DNA from 2 places in the Oceanobacillus sp. FSL K6-0118 genome. Region 2 is predicted to be linked to the other one. Evidence: riboswitches for the same ligand, from Rfam matches in the RefSeq annotation. Region 2 holds a riboswitch; the other holds the start of a gene.
The links. A riboswitch is a leader RNA that binds a small molecule or an ion and turns the genes downstream of it on or off. The one in region 2 is predicted to bind S-adenosylmethionine.
Positions count from the first base shown of each region.

Region 1 (9,769 bases), 1.1 Mb from region 2:
AACGCTAGAATAATAGCCAAGATGGACATAACAAATGCAATTAAATAGACAAGTTCAACACCGACTACCATCGCTTGGTTTATAACGGCAGAGTCTTGTGGATTACTCGCCGTTTGTAAATAATGAAGCTGTCTTGCGTTCATAATACTGATAAAAACAGAAACCCCAATCGCGCCAGCAACGGGCTGTAATGTAGTCATGATAGCAGTACCATGTGGATACAAATGTTTTGGTAGTTGATTTAACCCATTCGTCTCAGCGGGCATCATAATTGCCGAAACAGATAACATAATAAGGATATATCCAACGATTACTACCCACAATGAAGTATGAATCGTTAATCTGCTCATCATAAACATCGTCCCGCATAAAACAAATGTAGCAGGAATCATTAAAACACGAGGTCCAAATTTATCGAAGAGGTGCCCCATAAATGGTGACATGAGTCCATTTAAAATACTGCCAGGCAATAAAACCAAACCAGCTGTTGCTGCAGTTAAGGCTAACGGTCCCTGCATATAGATTGGTAAAATGATCTCAGAAGCAAACATCGCCATGATAATGATTAAAAACATCAAAACCGCGTGTGTATACATCGGATATTTAAAAACTCTTAAATCCATGACAGGCTCTTTCAATTTTAACTGCCTAAATGAGAATAAAACTATTCCAATAAACCCAATAATGATTGCAATATAAACATTTGGACTAAGGAAACCAGCTTCACTTTCTCCAACCGCACTGAATCCGTATACGATTGATCCAAACCCGATGGTCGAGAATACGAGTGATAGTATATCAATCTTTGGTTTCGTAACCTCCGATACATTGATTAAATATTTATATGCAAAGGCAATGGAGAATAGGGCGAATGGGATAACTGTAATAAATAAGTAACGCCATCCTAAATATTCAACAATGATGCCTGAAAGTGTAGGACCGATAGCAGGAGCAAACATAATGACCAGACCTATTAACCCCATAATTTTCCCACGTTTATGTGGTGGATAAATTAGTAAAAACACATTGAAAATGATCGGCATTAGTAATCCGGTTCCAACTGCCTGGATTAACCGACCAACTAATAAAATCGGAAAAGTAGGTGCTATTGCGCTTATTGTCGTCCCAATCGTAAAGACAGTCATCGTTCCTAAAAATAATTGTCTTGTCGTGAACCATTGTAGTAATAAGGCAGATACTGGGATAACAACGCCCATTACTAGCATAAATCCTGTTGCCATCCATTGTACAGTAGGCAAGGAAATATGAAATTCCTCCATCAAGGTTGTAAGTGCAATATTTAATAACGTTTCGTTTAATATTGCAAAAAAAGCGCCAATAATTAAGGAAAGCATAATTGGCATCACTTTAACATCTGGATTATCCGCCAGATATTCATATTTCTTTGTCCCGTTATTTTCTTTCAAATAGAAAAACCTCCATCTATCTTTTTATTATTCATTAGAAATGAAACTACATCTATTGTGATATCTAGAAAAATTAGCGGTCTCAACGGTTTAAATCTTTTTATTCCTAATATAACTTAACATGAAATGAACCTAGATTGATAGGGATTTGTGAAAATATAAGGAAAAGGATTTAGGTTGTTTTTGATCGTTAAAGAATCATTAAATTTATCAACTGTATTTAATAAGATGATTTAATAATAAATCAACAGGGCATACTATATTATTATATAAAGCAGGAGAGTATTCAATTGAGAACAGACGAAAAAAACATATCAGTCTTTGCCCTTGGCGGCTTAAATGAAATTGGGAAAAATATGTACGCTATTGAATATGGAAATGATATCGTAGTCATCGATTGCGGAAATAAATTCCCAGATGAAAGTTTATTAGGAATTGATCTCATTATCCCTGATATGTCTTATCTTATAGAGAACCAAGAAAAGGTAAGAGCTTTGATTGTCACACATGGACATGAAGATCATATTGGCGGCATCCCTTTCTTCTTGAAAAAAATGAATGTACCTGTTTATGCCACAAGATTCACACTTGGAATCATCGAACTTAAATTAAAAGAACATAGAATTTTAAGAGAAAGCAAACTTTATGAAATTAACTCAGATTCAAAGGTCGAAATTGGTGAGATGACTATCAACTTTTTTAAAGTAAATCACAGTATCCCGGATTGTTTAGGAATTGTGTTTGATACGCCTGAAGGTAGAATCGTACATACGGGAGACTTTAAGTTTGATTTGACCCCTGCTAATCGGGAACGTCCGGAGATTCACAAAATGGCGGAGATTGGGAGCAAAGGAGTTCTGCTACTTCTATCCGAAAGTACGAACGCGGAGCGCGGCGGATATACTCCATCAGAGCAAATGGTCGGTGAAAATTTGGAAAGTATGTTTATGAAAGCTAAAAGAAAAGTGATTGTTTCTACTTTTGCTTCCAATGTCAGTCGTATTCAGCAGGTTGTCCATGCCTCGCAAAAAACGAATCGAAAAATTGCCTTGCTTGGTCGTTCCATGGTAAATGTCGTAAGGGTTGCAAGGGAAAGAGGTTATGTAAATATTCCCAAAGGTATGTTAATTGAAGCGGATGAAATCAATGAATTCGCCCCGGAAATGGTGACGATTCTTTGTACAGGTAGTCAGGGAGAACCAATGGCTGCACTTAGTCGCCTTTCAACAGGTAATTTTCGCGGTGTAGAAATTCTTGCGGAAGATACCGTCATCTTTGCCGCAGGCCCAATTCCCGGAAATGAAAAGAATGTCACCAGCATTGTAGATAACTTATATCAACTAGGAGCTAATGTCATTTATGGATCTGGAAGTAGTTCAGGAGTGCATGTTTCTGGACATGGCTATCAAGAAGACTTAAAGCTTATGTTGACACTTATGAAACCAACGTATTTTATTCCAATCCATGGGGAATATCGTATGCTACACCATCATCAAATGCTCGCTGAATCTGTTGGTGTTGATGCAGAAAATATATTTATTTTAAAAAATGGCGATGTTGTAGATATGGAAAACTCCATTGCTCGTAGTTCAAGATCTATACCAGTGGGCAGTACATATGTCGATGGGATAGATGAAGGAATGATGAAATTTGTATTACAGGATCGTAAGCGAATTTCAGAAGATGGAATGCTCATGATCATTCTTCCGATGAGTAAAGCAGAAGGGGAAATGCTTGCAGAACCTGAAATAGTTTCTCGAGGATTCCTAGATGATCATTTCTCAGAAATAAGAAAAGGAATCAACCAGATTATTAGAGATACTATTGAAGAGCTTCATGAGGCCAATCGATATTCATGGAATGCGAAAAAGAAACAGATTAAGAAATTAGTTTGGAAGTATGTAAAAGAGAAAACGAAAAAAGAACCAATGATTATTCCTATTTTGATTGAAATTTAATAAAATGTATGATGTCTTTTCTATATGTCAATCAGTTAAGGGACCATCTTTCTAATCAATGCTTCGGGTAACACCGAAGTATTGATTTATTTTTTATCCCTCCTAAATAGGCAGTAAGACCCCCACTGATGGAAGTCTCCTTTATGTAAGCAAATCATTTTGTGATTAATCAGCAAACAGTGTTGAGCGCTTTCACTTTAGTTCTTAACATGCACAATGGTATAATGTTGTTGTGATATTGACGTAAGTTTAATTATCATCAAGAGCATTGGCTAATAAAGGGAGAAGACAATTTTGAGATACATAGTTTCTAAGGCTTTGAATAATAATGTCATTATTGCTTTAAATGAAAATAAAGAAGAAGTCGTTTTAATTGGAAAAGGTATTGGATTTAATAAAAAGAAAGAGGATGTCATAAAAGAAGAAACGGTAGAAAAACTATTTGTGTTACGAAATAAAGTAGAGCAGGAGAACTATTTAAAGTTACTTCCTAATATGGATGAATCCATTCTTGAGGCTATTATCACTGCAACAGAAATGATTAAACGTAAATCTAACGTACTACTAAAAGAAAAGGTGCATGTTGCTTTGACCGATCATATTCTGTTTGCGCTTACCCGTCTTCATCGAGGAATGGAAATAAAAAATCCATTTCTAGCAGAAACGAAAGCCTTGTATCCTTTTGAATATGAAATAGCTGCAGAGGTGGTCGATTATATGAACCATACACTCGACATTCATCTGCCTGAGGGAGAAATCGGATTTATTGCTTTACATGTCCATAGTGCAATAACCGATAAATCATTATCAGAGCTTAGTACGTATTCTAATTTAATTTCGCAAATAGTGGAAACCATTGAGGAACAACTGGATATTAATATAGACCGCGAAAGTATTGATTTTTTCCGTCTAATTAGACATGTTCGCTATACGATTGAACGTGTGTTAAAAGGAGAAAAAATGGAAGAACCAACAAAATTAGCTAACCTATTGAAAAGCGAATATCCAGTGTGCTATAATCTTGCATGGAAGCTTATTAAAATCATACAGCAAACCTTAAAAAAACCTGTTTATGATGCGGAAGCGGTTTATTTAACCATGCATCTGCAGCGTTTACTTGTAAAAAAGAATTCATAATTTCATTACGTGTAACTGATTCGATCAGGCATGAGTAGAGATTAATGAGGAAAGAGAGATTGGGTAAAACTAACCCTATCGCTTATTTTCCCATACTCTATTCATGCCTTTTTTATTTGCAAAATAGTTTGGGTTGCTGTAGAGAAATAAGTTCAAACAAAAAGAGGAGGGTGTTTTATGTTTAAACAAGCTTTTGGTGTTTTACAGAAGATTGGAAAAGCACTAATGCTTCCAGTTGCTTTACTTCCAGCTGCGGGACTATTACTTGGTTTTGGTAATGCGGCGCAACAGGAAACCATGCTTGAATACTTGCCATTCTTACATGCAGATTGGATTCAACTTGTTGCAACTGTGATGGAAGATGCAGGTAATATTATTTTTAGTAACTTAGCTTTAATTTTTGCTGTCGGAGTAGCGATCGGCCTTGCTAGTGATGGGGCTGCTGCTCTTGCTGCTTTGGTTGGTTACTTAGTACTAAACCAGGTGATGGGATCCTGGCTTGGTGTGACACCAGAGATGATTGATGCCGATCCCAGCTTTGCAAGTGTATTAGGAATCCCGACATTGCAAACTGGTGTATTTGGCGGTATTATCGTTGGTTTGATCGCAGCATTTTCTTATAATCGATACCATAATATTGAGATGCCATCTTTCTTAGGATTCTTTGCCGGAAAGCGGTTTGTACCCATTGCAACGGCTGTCTTTTCATTTATTGCTGGTTTAATTCTATTATTCGTATGGCCACCTGTGCAAAATGCAATGAATAGCGCGTCCTATTGGTTAATCGAAGAAGGAACCTATTTTGGTGTATTTTTATTTGGTTTTATTAAACGACTACTTATTCCATTTGGTTTACATCATATTTTTCACGCGCCATTTTGGTATGAATTTGGTTCGTATGTAACTGCTGCAGGTGATACAGTTCGTGGAGATATGACGATATTTTTCGCGCAATTACGTGATAACGTTGACATTACAGCGGGTAATTTCATGGCTGGGGAATATCCCATTATGATGTTTGGTCTTCCTGCTGCCGCACTTGCGATGTACCATACGGCAAGACCTGAGCGGAAAAAGTTAGTTGCAGGATTACTTGCATCAGGTGCACTAACATCATTCCTAACTGGTATTACGGAACCACTTGAGTTTTCGTTTATGTTTGTATCACCATTATTATTCCTACTCCATGCTTTCTTAGATGGACTATCATTTATGATTATGACGTTCTTAAGCGTAAACATTGGATATACCTTCTCTGGAGGATTTATCGACTTTGCTTTATTCGGAATCTTACCAGGCAAAGAGCCTTGGTGGCTTGCTATTTTAGTTGGTATCGGATTTGCGGTCATTTATTACATCTTGTTTAGATTTTTCATCAAGAAATTTAATCTAATGACTCCTGGTCGTGAAGCAGTTGAAGATGAAAAAGCAGAATCAAAAGGTAATGCTGGAGATTTGGCTTTTGATGTTTTAGAGGCGATGGGTGGACAAGAAAATATTACTCACTTGGATGCATGTATCACAAGACTCCGTGTTTCTGTCCATGATATTCAATCGGTTGATAAAGATGGATTAAAAGATTTAGGGGCTGCTGGTGTCCTTGAAGTTGGCAATAATATTCAGGCTATCTTTGGTCCACGTTCAGAAATTATTAAAGGACAAATGCAAGATATTATGTCTGGGAAAAAACCTCGTCCGGCAAAAGAGGTAAATCAAGAGTCAGAATTAAAACAACAAATCGAGGAAGTGAATCCAGAAGCACTACAAAATGAAATAATCGATGAAGATATTATTGCTCCGATTAAAGGAGAGATTGTTCCGATCACAGAGGTTCCAGACCAAGTATTTGCTGGAAAAATGATGGGTGATGGATTTGCAATGAAGCCAGAGGAAGGATTGATTGTATCACCTGTTAATGGAACCATTCTTAATGCATTCCCTACCAAACATGCACTTGGGATTAAATCCGAGGGTGGGCGAGAAATTCTCATTCATGTCGGGCTTGATACCGTGAATCTTCATGGGGAAGGCTTTGAAATGTTAATAAAAGAGGGAGATGTGGTAAAAGCTGGACAACCTCTATTAAAAGCGGATCTACAATATATTGGTGATCATGCGAAATCAACAATTACACCAATCGTATTTACAAACCTTAAAGCCGGGGAAAAAGTGGTTATTGAGAAACAAAGAAATGTCGAACGAGAAGAAGAAAACATTATAAAAATTGAAGAATAAATTGGGATGAACAGGATCCCATTCCTATTAACAAAGACGGTTTCTATAGAGTGTATTCTGTAGAAACCGTCTTGTCTTATATTGGAAGAAAAAGGGATTTAAAAAATATATTCATTTAACAATTACCACTTTGTTACAGGCTCCAATTAACCTGAAGCCATAAAATAAGAAAATTAGTTTAAAAGGTGATTGACATTTCAAAAAATACTATGTAAACTAATAAATACAATTAAACCGCTAGGAATAGTAACTTATCTAGAGAGGTGGAGGGACTGGCCCAACGAAGCCTCGGCAACAGACTTAATAAGAACTGTGCCAATTCCAGCAAGTATTTAACTTGATAGATAAGAAGAGCAAAGTGAACCTTGTTGTTTCACCCTTTTTCTTCTTTAGAATTGGGTTTTTTCATGCTGATTGGGCTACCAAAGGCATGCAATGTTTAAGCTCTTCATTTAGGAAATCAAGTAATAGAAGAAAACAGAAGTTTAATGATTATGCTATTTATCCCACCTAAACGAGCAGCAAGACTCCCACCTTAAACTTCCAGGGAACAAAGAAGGTAGGTGGGAGATCATGCACGTAAAGGTCGGATAAGTGCAACTAACTATCAGTGGAGGATGAAGGAAAACCCCACTAATGGAAGTCTTTTTTATTTCTCATGACATTTCTTGAAAAAGGGGGAAAACAGTTTGGATAAGATTGATGATGTACAACTCAATCATATTTTAACTGCATTAAAAGAATTAGAATATGGATCAGTAGTTATTACAGTCCATGATGGAAAGATTACTCAAATAGACACAACCGAGAAAAAACGCTTTTCCTTAACGAAAAATCGTTCTTAAGGTACTTGATGTTGTGAAGGGGCTATGGGGCAGCTGGGAAGAGTATATATAGGCACTTAGTAAACATTGAATTTATCTATGTTTACTAAGTGTTTTTTCGTTGTAGTGTAAATCCCTCTTTTTTTACTATTTCTAAAAATTATTTTAGGAGATATGAGACACCGTGGCTCCGCGCTACCTTAGAATACCATGTAGATATTTGTAAAATTTTTAGTAAAGTTCAAAAAGTATATTGCCAAATTTTGGTTAGATACTATAATATTGTTATCAGTATTACGATTTTTTTACAAAAATATTACAAGATAGGGAGAAAGATATGTCGAAGAAAAAAATTTGGATTTGGGTGAGTATTGGTGTTGTAATACTTCTGCTTTCAGGGGGAACTGGTTTATTCTTGTTACAGCGTTCAGCAATTGCTGCTTTTGGTAATGAGGAGTTCGAACCGTATGGGGAAAAAGTAGAACTTCTAATGGAGATGAACGAAGATATGTCTTTATATACTGCTTTTTCCGGTAAGGTAGAGGCAGAAAAGATGGAAAAGGTATTCCCTGATCCGGAGAAAGGTACGGTTAAGGAAATTTTTGTTTCAGAGGGAGAAGAAGTAAAAGAGGGCACTAAACTATTTGAATATGAATTGACAGATGATTTAACGGTGGAAAAGGATCAAAAACAAGTAGAGTTAGAAATGGCATATGTGGAAATTAACCACTTGAAAAAACAAAAAGAACAGTTGGAAAAGAGTATCAAAGGAGCTTCTAGTAATGTAAAAACCTCGGAAGAAATTGGGGAAGAAGGGGTAGACGATAAAGCGTCATTGGAATCCGAACTAGAGCAAGTAAATTTTGATTTAAGAGTGAATAACCTACAAGCAGGGCAAATCCAAAACGAGCTTGATGCATTGAAGAAGAAAGTAGATTCCCCAATTGTTGTTAGTAAAGGTTCAGGGGTTGTCCAATCCATTAATCAGGATTTAATAGAAGGGGCTCCGTATGGACAAGAAGGTGGAAGCCCTGGTCCGCTAATCACGATAGTTAAGACGGGAGCTTACTTAATAAAAAGTGAAGTAAATGAACTATTACTCGACACAATTGCTGTTGACGATGAAGTTCGTATTACAACGAAAAATGGAACTGATGGTGAATGGATTGGTAGAATTGTAGAGATAGGGAAGCTTCCTGTAGGTAATGACGAAGAAAATGTGGACGAATATTATGAGGAAGGTAATCCCCAAACCTCTAAATATCCATTTACTGTATTATTAGAAGAACATGAAGGTCTTGAAATTGGTTTTCACGTTAATCTAGAACCGGTAGGAGCTGAAGGTGAATCAGCAGGTGATACCATTGTTATTCCGATTGATTATATTGTGCAGGACGAAGAAGAACCGTATGTATGGGCTGTCGATACGGAGACGAACGAAACGTATAAGCAAGTTGTAGAAATGAATGTAATGGATGATGGTTTTTTTGTTGAAGTTCCATCAGGATTAACACTAGAAGATTATATTGTATATCCGGATCCTTCCGTAAAAGAAGGAAAGAAGGTTGAGATCATTGACAATGATACGTTTGAAGAATTTGAGTAAATCTTACAATTTGGGTAAGGAAGAGATTCCGATTCTAAAGCGAATTAGTTTAGACGTTGAGGAAGGAGAGTTCCTTGCAATAATGGGACCATCTGGTTCAGGGAAATCAACGTTAATGAATATTTTAGGTTGTCTTGACCTTCCAAGTTCAGGAGATTATGAGTTAGAATCGATGAATATGTTAACTGGACATGCAAATAAGTTAGCAGAAATTCGTAATCAATTTATCGGTTTTGTTTTTCAATCATTCCATTTATTGCCACGCTTAACTGCTTTGCAAAATGTGGAACTACCATTAATTTATAGTGGGTTGAAGAAAAAGGAGCGAAAAGAAAGAGCAATGGATGCTCTAAAAAAGGTAGGATTGGAAGATAGAGCCTCATTCAGACCTCCGCAATTATCAGGTGGACAGAGACAGCGTGCTGCCATTGCACGGGCGATTGTGAATAAACCCAAATTTATATTAGCCGACGAACCAACAGGAGCGCTCGATACAAAAACCGGAGAGCAAATACTTTCCCTTTTTAAAAAATTAAATGGGGAAGGGGTAACCATCATTATGATCACACATGATGAGGAAGT
Region 1 covers NZ_JBBOVR010000001.1:2,051,223-2,060,991, forward strand. Annotated here, with positions in the region: gene MHI02_RS10535 (MDR family MFS transporter) at 1-1,364, opposite strand, end outside; gene MHI02_RS10540 (ribonuclease J) at 1,784-3,385, shown strand; gene glcT (glucose PTS transporter transcription antiterminator GlcT) at 3,677-4,522, shown strand; gene ptsG (glucose-specific PTS transporter subunit IIBC) at 4,700-6,757, shown strand; SAM riboswitch class I at 7,006-7,108, shown strand; gene MHI02_RS10555 (YezD family protein) at 7,456-7,602, shown strand; gene MHI02_RS10560 (efflux RND transporter periplasmic adaptor subunit) at 7,919-9,187, shown strand; gene MHI02_RS10565 (ABC transporter ATP-binding protein) at 9,162-9,769, shown strand, end outside.
Region 1: another riboswitch for S-adenosylmethionine. It lies ahead of MHI02_RS10555 (YezD family protein); the one in region 2 lies ahead of MHI02_RS16175 (ACT domain-containing protein).

Region 2 (9,769 bases):
TGTGGTGTTGCCGATGCAGCTTGACGAATGGATGCCACTTGAAAAAATCCAATATATTTTTATGCATGAACTACATCACTACAAATATAAAGATATCGCAACAAACTTCATCCTCATCATTTATCAAATTATTTACTGGTTTAATCCACTTGTATGGATTGCTTTTAAGGAAATGAGGGTAGATCGCGAAATTGCCTGTGATGCAGCTGTTTTAAAATCATTGGATGAGCATTGTTACGTAGATTATGGGAATACAATTATAAATTTTGTGGAATTATCCTCACGATCGAGGAATATTACTTGGACCAATCAGTTTAATGGACCCAAGGAGCAACTCAAAAAACGAATTGAAAAAATTGCATCTTTCACGATGGAATCAAAGGGCTTAAAGTTCAAAAGTATTTCAATATTTGCCCTTATAGGTGTATTCGTAGCTGGTCAAGTCCCATTTGTTTCTGCCATGTCCAATGACAAAAGCTTTTATCATTTTAACAGTGAAGAAAATACCACTTATAAAGATTTCAACGAATACTTTTCTAACTATGATGGAAGCTTTGTATTATACGATATGAAGGCTGATCACTATACCATTTACAATAAAAATAACAGTATGAAAAGAGTTTCTCCAAATTCTACTTACAAAATTTATACTGCATTATTTGGATTAGAGTCAGGAGTAATAGCAGGTGATCATTCTATAATCAATTGGAATGGAAAACATTATCCTTATGAACCTTGGAATAAAAACCAAAACTTATCAACCGCTATGAAAAATTCGGTAACTTGGTATTTTCAGGAATTGGACCAAAGAATACCAAAAGATACCGTCCAAACTTATTTAAGACAAATTAGATATGGAAATGAAGATCTTTCTGGTAGAACAGACTATTGGCTAGAATCTTCTTTAAAGATATCTCCAATCGAACAGGTACAATTACTATCAGCGTTTTATACAAATCAGTTTGGCTTTGAAGATAACAATATCCAGACTGTAAAAGACTCCCTTTTATTAGAGGTATATGATGATGCAAGGTTATCTGGAAAAACCGGCACTGGTAATGTTAATGGCAAAAATGTAAATGGCTGGTTTATTGGATATGTAGAAACGAAGAATAATACATTTTTCTTTGCAACCAACATCCAAAATGAAGATAATAGTTATGGAAGCAAGGCCGCAAACATAACATTATCTATTTTAAAAGATAAGGGAATCATTAAGGAAATTGGAGAATAATTGAATTTCACATGTATGTAAAAGAAGGAGGGGAATCAGGTTGACTAAGAAAATCCCCAATATTTCAGAATCAGAATGGGAAATTATGCATGTCCTATGGGAAAAGTCTCCTAGAACGGCTAGTGAGGTTATATCTTCCATACAGGAAAAAACAGATTGGAAGCCGAAAACCATACGTACTCTTTTAGATCGTCTTACTCAAAAAAAAGCAGTTGGTGTCAACAAAGATCAAAGAGTCTATACGTTTTATCCACTTTATTCACAAGAAGAGTGTCAGCGCGCCAAGGCTCGCTCCTTCATTGATCGAATTTATGGTGGAACCTTAAAGTCGATGTTAGTTCAGTTCATTCAGGAAGAGTCTTTATCAGAAGATGATATTAAAGAATTACGTTCCATTTTGGACAAAAAACCTAAAGAAAAATGAAGGGCAAGACAAGGTAATATTTTTTTAAAAATAAGATACTGATAAAAGAGCGATTATGGTTAGTACCGTAATCGCTCCCTTCGCTGAATCTCTATATAACATGTGTTATCGCCATAATAAATTGATAAACAAAATAACATGAAAAACCAATTAATACTAATCCTGCAACGATAGAAAACCCTTTAATCATGGAATGGCTCATTACTTTTCTAGTTGTCGCCACGATGGTTAATAACCCTATATCGTGCAATAAAATTCCTGTTAAAACACCTGAAGCGATAATTAAAAAGTTGGCTGGCTCAGCCGCATTATACGAGTTGGTTAGTACTGCCCCAAATACACTTAACCAGAAAACAATATTCCCTGGCGATACGGCAACAAGAAATCCATTACGATAAGTAGACCATAATGATTTTTTCGGTTTTTCTCCTGATAATGTTATATCCTTGTCCGCATTCTTAATGGAATCATATCCGATTAGTAACAAAAATATTGCACCAATGAACCACATAGGAATTTGAATAAAAGGAAGTTGCAAAATTGAGGCTAGCCCCAAATAAAGGCATAAAATTAAAACAAAATCAATGGTCATTCCACCTAACCCCACAACCCAACCGTGCATAAATCCGTTTTTAAGACCTTGTTTCGTCATTTCTACCGTAATTGCCCCTACTGGCATTGCAACAGCAAGTCCCGCAATAACATATGTAAAGAATAATGCCATTAACCTCACACCCCTATAAAAAGTAAATACTATCATATCATAAAAATTTAAAATCATGTATATTTATGCAATTGCTTTTATAATTATTATTTGACTTTTTTCAATCAAATTGGTAGCTTCAGAATAAATATTAACTGAAGAGTTACCTTTATCCTTATTTAGCCTCCAATTTCAAAAACTCCATTTTGAAAAAAGATTAATCAAAATGGAGTTTCATTTACAAGTTAATGTATGTTATATTTGATTTGCTACGTGGATCCATAGTAGCAATCGTTTCATACGGACTAACATCTAAATCTTCAGGAGAAAGAGTTTATAAATACATGCAATATTTTTATATCTTATGCAATAAAAATACAAGAAATTCAGTCTGAAAAGTTTATCAGAGGCAGATTGGTAGATTATATGAATATCTTTAGAAGTCTATTAAAGAACAAAGATTATAGAGATTTGTTTAGCGCGTCCTTTAAGAAAAGAATCCCCTTATAAATACGCAGCGTATAAAGGTGGGAGTAGGATAAATATAACTAATTCACTGATGTATTTGGAAGATAAAATGAATCCTAATTTATTATTTACATTTTGAATTCCTAGTCAATGTAAAAGGATCGCCCAATTATTCACTACCTACTTTTTTTAATTCCTATACGGATAAACAATAAAGAAAAGAATACTAAAGCTGATATAGCAATTGTCCTACCAATATACATCCAATTCATTTCCCCATGTCGAATTGCACTCACAATTATAATCCCTACCAGAACACCCACAATAATATAAAAATATGATATTAATTTATTAACCATAAGAACCCTCCTTAGATTATTTAATTATCTTTAACAAAATATTAGATTGTTGATACCGAGACTGGAGTTTGGAAACAACTTTATTGTTATTTAACACTATCCTGCTTACCTCGGACCTTATGATAAAGGGACATAATGATCCAAATAGGGATTGGAAGTACGATCACTCCAGCTGTTATATATGATAAGAGTTAATTGCAGAATCTGGATCTCTATCACCGACAAATAACAAAAGAATAGCCAATAGTAATAGGACAAGGGATGGTATGGCTTTTACTAAATGGACTAATCCTTTTCTTCCTTCTACCTTCCATTTGTTCCTGTAAATTGTGATTATAGTCCAAGCTGTTGGGAGAGCAAATATACTGAGAATAATGGCAACTATAATAAGTAATGATTCTAAGATGCCGGAACTTATTATAGCCCCAACCCATGCGAATGCTGTTATTAAAACAAACGGAACTGCCAACTTTTTCATGGAGTCAATTGAAGAAAAAAGAACCCTACAAGGCTCTTCACTAAATTAATATAATTTTTTTGATTATCCAACTGTATTATATTAACCCAAAAAAATCAGTCTTGAACAAAATTAAAAATAATATAAGAGTAAATATTACTTGACTAATTGTTAATTTATATTCATTCGGATTTTCCGCATACTTTCGCTCCATAATTGCTCTAACGATTTCTGAAATACCAATCAGAATAAATATAATAAACCACGGATAAGTTCTATCCATAGGTTCTCTCATGATGGTTATCACATAGGTAAATAAGATAATTACTATTGTAATAATTCTAATTGTCCAATCTATTTTTTTATGCTTCTCATTGAAATAGTTATTTGAAAATAAATTCCCTCTCCTTTTCTCAACTTTTAGCCAATTTCTCATTATGGTATGAAACAAAAACAATATAAACCCTACAATGGCTAACAACAATATAAATCTCAACAAAAAGTTAGGCTCTTCACCATACATAAATTCATCCATCCTCCCATACGTTTGCTTAATAACATATTTTTATTTTACATAAAAATTGCCATCATTACATAGAACTTCCTAAATTATTCAAAAAGTTAACTTACCTCACCTATTGTAGTTGCTTTATTCATATCAGATAATTATTTAAGTTTACCTAAAAATAAAGATTGACTTCCAACAAAAAACAGGCATTGAAAAGTTCAACCTAATAAATGGACTTTTCGATGCCTATTTTAGTCTTTTTTAATCAAAATGTACGTAATTTATTGGAAATTAAAAAGAAAAAGCCTACCTAAATATGCTAAAATTTTATTTGGACAAAACAAAATATACAGCATAAAAAGGAGTCTTTTTCTATGACCAATTATAACACATTTAGCCAGGCAATTTACACTACTAAACGTTCCATTTATGATTTTTCTTCAAAATTGACAGAAGGAATGCAAAAACCCAATAAAAACTTTATCCTAGATATTTTATTTGGCATGGCAAAAAGCAAATCTGTTTTGCTTTCCAACATTGCACGCACTCTAGAAGAGCCCATCGATACGATACAAACCGTCAAGCGACTTTCCAATCGTATGGATGAGTTTCATGAAACAACCGAGCTGTTGGAGAACTATGAAGAACTAATAAAACCTTTCCTGCAAGAAGAAGATAATCTGATTCTGGTAGATAACTCTGAGATTGTGAAACCCACCGCCTGTAAAATGGAAGCTCTTGGGCAAGTGAGAGATGGTTCGACAGGGAAAATTGGCAATGGATACTGGACAACCAATATGATTGCCGTGGCTCCGAGGACAAAGCATCCGATTTCAGTTTATTCTCATTTATACTCATCTGCTGAAAAGGGATTTATCAGCGAGAATGATGAAACATACAAGGGCTTGGATTACGTAGATCAGCTTTTAGGCGAGAAGAAAGCAACCTTCGTCATGGACCGTGGGTATGACAATATAGAAGTCATGAAAAAAATCCTCAAGCAGGAGAATAACTTTATCATTCGGTTGAAGAAAAATCGAAATTTATTGTATCAGAATAAAAAGTTCTCCGTACATGATTTGGCAATCAGAAGAAAAGGGAAAATCAATTTTCGTTCTGAAATAAAGGGAACCGTCTATGATTTGAAAGTCTCTCATCTTACTGTAGAAATCCCCTCGCTTAAGGGAAAAAAGTTCACGATGATTGTTGTGTATGGATATGGCAAAGAGCCGATGGTGCTGCTTACAAATAAGCGAATCCAGAAAAAAGCAGAGGTAATTTCTGTTTTAAAAGCCTATATTACTAGATGGCGTATCGAAGAAATGTTTCGCGTGCAAAAGCAAGAATTTGAATTAGAGAATATTCGAGTTCGTACCTTGCCCAGACTGAAGAGAATGTTTTTACTCTTGTCCATCATGGTTACGTTTATGACACTGAAAATAGAAAAGCAAAATGGATTTTTTCATAGTGTGATTGAACGGGCAAAGGGCATAAAGGCAAAGGATCAAATTAAGATGTTTCTATATCGTTTTTCGGCGGGAATGGAAGCCATACTGAAAAAAGATGCTTATGGGATTCGACATTTTAAATACATAGAAAAGCCAAAAGATTCACGACAACTAACATTTCAACTTTAGACCAATTAATTGAATAGTCAGAATAGACATACTGCGTAGTATGTTTATTTGTATTGGAAAAAACTTGCTTCTTCATTGAAACTGCAAAAAGTTTTCCCTAAAGAATCTCAATATGACGAAAACATGTTCTTATAGGGGAAAAAAAGGTAAACTTAAAGATAATTAGGATTGACAGGGGAATACATTTATGATATATTTTCCAAAATAGCTAAATAACCAATATTTAATAACTCTTATCAAGAGTGGCGGAGGGACAGACCCTGTGAAGCCCGGCAACCTTCAAGTTTTTTCTTGAAAAGGTGCTAATTTCTGCAGATTAATTTCTGGAAGATAAGAGGAGGACAGAAAGATTTAAGACCTCTTCTTATTTATGTAGAAGAGGTCTTTTTGTGTTTTGGTATAAAAGTGAATGACTATAAGGGGCTGATACGATGGCGAATGAAAAACATAGTGAAAGTTCATTAGTTGCAAAAGCGTTAGTAGATGGAAATAAAAACGCATCCATAGCTGAAATTTCTAGTGACAATAATTTTTGCAGTATTTATGTCAGCAAGTATAGAATGAATAAAGAAGTTGGGTTTGAAAGAAAGTTGTTTCAGATGCTTGAGGATTTTCAACTTTATTACAGAAATATACCGTCTAGTGTCGATACTATTAACCTTATTTTACATGAAAATCAATTACATCAGGAGATAGAATGTGAACTGATTCAGAGGATTAGTTCGGAGCTTTCAGCAGATAAAGTGACTATTCAACGTAATCTTGCGCTAATTATGCTAATTGGAGGAGAGATGAATCATAATGTAGACAATATTACCAGAGCAGCGAATGTTCTTGCAAAAAAAGAAATTAATATTGAAATGATACATATGAGTCATGGCTCATCCAAGATAAGTTTAGTATTAGGTGTAAAGGCTCATGATGAACCAAAAGCTGTTGCGGCTCTTCATCGTGAATTTTTTGCTGGTGTTTCGGTTTGATCATATGTGTTAGATAATATAGGACATCTAATTAATCAGTGTTTTGACTATTAGATGGTCCTTTTCCTTTTTGTTATACTGTTGACTCTTATTTGAAACATTCTTTAACCTGTAAAAGGTTTGAATATTCATCTGTTCTTACAGGTATTGGAGATTATCATTTTAGTACTACTGTTCTCTCTTTTCAACAAATAACAAAATTAGTGTTGCCAATGGACCTAATACAAGAGAGAGCAAAAACCAGTTTAATCCCGTTCTATTCTTCCCTTGTGCAAGTGCAGCGTTTATCAAAGCAAGTGTACCCCATCCTACAAAATATTGGTTATCCATCATCTGTCCTCCTCATTAATCCCATTCATCTATGCAGGGGGCATCTCCTCTTATTGCCACCTTTGTACGCGTGACAGAAATTATGAAACGGTCCAAGGACTATACAAATATTTGATTTAGGTCTAATTTCAAACCTGTTAAAACATTAACGGAAATATTATCACCTTTTGTTAAGACTCCTTGAAATTTGTATTGTTTACCAATTAAAAGATGTATTTCTACAGATTTGTTAACCGGATCAACAATCCAACACTCTTTTACTCCTGCTTTTTCGTAAAGCTGATATTTCTTCCAACGGTCTAACTTAACAGATGAAGGTAAAAGTATTTCGATGATCATATCTGAGGCTCCATTACAACCCCTGTCGTCAAGCTTTTCTTGATCACTTACAACATATAAATCGGGTTGACTACATTATTTATATCATCGTCCTCTTTGTTATCCACTAATAATCGTACATCGAAAGGCGCAAAAAATACTTCGCATTCCTTTTCTTGGAGAAAGACTGAAAAAGCCGTAGATAATTCCCTGAGAACTTGTTGATGCCTACGTGAAGGGACAGGAACATATAAAAAGTTCCCCATCAATTAACCCAAACCTTTTACCTTCATCCTATGTTAGATAATCGGCATATGAATATTTCTCTTTTTCATTCGGAATGACCATTAAATCCTTCATTTCAGCTTATACTATCAACATATTATCATAACCGAAAACATTGAACATCTTCCTTTAGATCACTTTAATAATAACTGAACCTGTTACATACTGCTTTCCCTTGTTATTTTACAGCTTTGAAAATGTCTTTCTTAAATTTTCTGGATTGAATTTTAATTCATCTGGTTCATCCGTTTCCCAAACTTCATAATCCTCATCATTCAGCATTTTCCTAATTTGGTCTGTATCATAGATTTGTAGGTTGTATACCCTATTGGCCATCATTAAAATGGAAGCCATGTGAGCTCCTTCTGATGTTGATCCACAAATATCCTTCACTAAATTTACCTGATAATCACGATAATACGCATCCATTACCGTTGATAGCACACTGCAGTCGGTTAGAACACCACCAACGACTAGATGTTTAATATGAAGGTTTTTAAGCACCAGTTCTAAATTAGATTCATAAAACCCACTGTACCTATGTTTATCAATAATGATATCCCCTTGTTCCGGTTTAATTTCGTCGACAATTTCAATTGAACTAGACTTAGAATGGTAATAAATTGGTTCACCATTTTCGTTTAACGGTTCACCAGCCGCGAGTCCAACTGCATCCGCACGATTAATATGTCGCGTATAGATAATAGGTATCCCTTTTTCTCTACAGTCCTCACTAAGATCGGATGCGTTATCAAGAATTCCTTCCATATCCTCAATTTCTGAAGTTCCCTCTTCTTTTTGAAGATCCATTAATAAAAGTGCGGTTTTATTGAGATCCAAATGGCCTCCCCCTTACTTTTCTTCGTCATATATATTTATTGTACCGGATGGCACTATATAAATGGAAATATTCTGATATATAGGTTCAAAGGTTTCTATTTATTTCAAGTGCAATAACGATATTTTGACTGTAAATGAAACATTTTGATTTGAAATACGTATAAACATAGTAGGGTATGGTACTTTTTAATAAAGGAGAAGTGGAGTGTTTTATATTTAAATACTAGAAATCTAAAAGGAGTATTTGTTATGGTAAAAAGAGTTTCTATGGTTTTGTTAACTATGGTTTTAGCTATTGTTGCCTTATTTTTAGCTGCTAAAAATCCAACCGGTCCTAATACTGTTTCTTTCGATGAACCATTCATTCTGTGGATATCTTTAGGAATACTCGTAGTACTATTCTTACCACCTTTAATTTTATCATTTTTTAATAATCTTGCGGTAAAAATTATTTCTACTATTTATCAAGTCTTTATAGTTTTAACTTTCTTAGGACTTATTCCAGTAGGTTTTATGATTCCTAGTACTTCGATAATAGTTATCGGGGCTTTGGGTACTGTTAGTAGCATTTGTAGTATCATTGTCACTATTTTAGTAGAAATAAAAAATTGACTTTTATGTAAAGGAATCTTATGAAAGATATTTTAATTTCGACTTTGTCCATTATAATAATTATGTATGTCATTTTTAAATAAAAAATTTTAAAGGAACTTACATGGTTTCAGATTTTTAGCGTTGGGGCTTCCTATCTTGTTGCAGTCCTTTTTGCTTTCATTCTTATAAACTACGGAGGAAATTGGGTTTCTGGGTATTTTTCAAATATAATCTTTAAGTACATAATTTTTCTTATGATCGTTTGTATAGCAGTATATTTATGTGTAAACATTTTAAACAGGGTATTGGGGATAATTACTAATGGCATTCTTCCAAAAAACTAAGGAAAGGAATGTCAGATGTCAAAATTAAAAGGCAAAAGTCCGGTTCAATACCGAACTCTTGTCCATCAAGCAGCTTAAAAATAAATATGTCCAACTTTTTGGGGTCACTTCATTTTTCTGCGCGTTTTTACCCGTTATGGTAGACCTTATTAAAAAACAGGTTGTTCCCGTCTTATTTTCCCTAAGAAATATTCTATTTGTTTATTCGTACGATTTAACATGGACTCGTCAGCAATCAGATGGTCACTTGTCATATCTAACTGGCTGTCCTGAAAATAAAGTCCTTTT
Region 2 covers NZ_JBBOVR010000001.1:3,187,906-3,197,674, forward strand. Annotated here, with positions in the region: gene MHI02_RS16145 (BlaR1 family beta-lactam sensor/signal transducer) at 1-1,234, shown strand, start outside; gene blaI (penicillinase repressor BlaI) at 1,275-1,658, shown strand; gene MHI02_RS16155 (LysE family translocator) at 1,750-2,382, opposite strand; gene MHI02_RS16160 (hypothetical protein) at 3,006-3,188, opposite strand; gene MHI02_RS16165 (DUF4181 domain-containing protein) at 3,743-4,180, opposite strand; gene MHI02_RS16170 (transposase) at 4,528-5,790, shown strand; SAM riboswitch class I at 6,021-6,127, shown strand; gene MHI02_RS16175 (ACT domain-containing protein) at 6,222-6,770, shown strand; gene MHI02_RS16180 (hypothetical protein) at 6,939-7,100, opposite strand; partial or broken gene MHI02_RS16185 (Uma2 family endonuclease) at 7,200-7,496, opposite strand; gene MHI02_RS16190 (cysteine hydrolase family protein) at 7,887-8,543, opposite strand; gene MHI02_RS16195 (hypothetical protein) at 8,793-9,155, shown strand; gene ssuE (NADPH-dependent FMN reductase) at 9,631-9,769, opposite strand, start outside.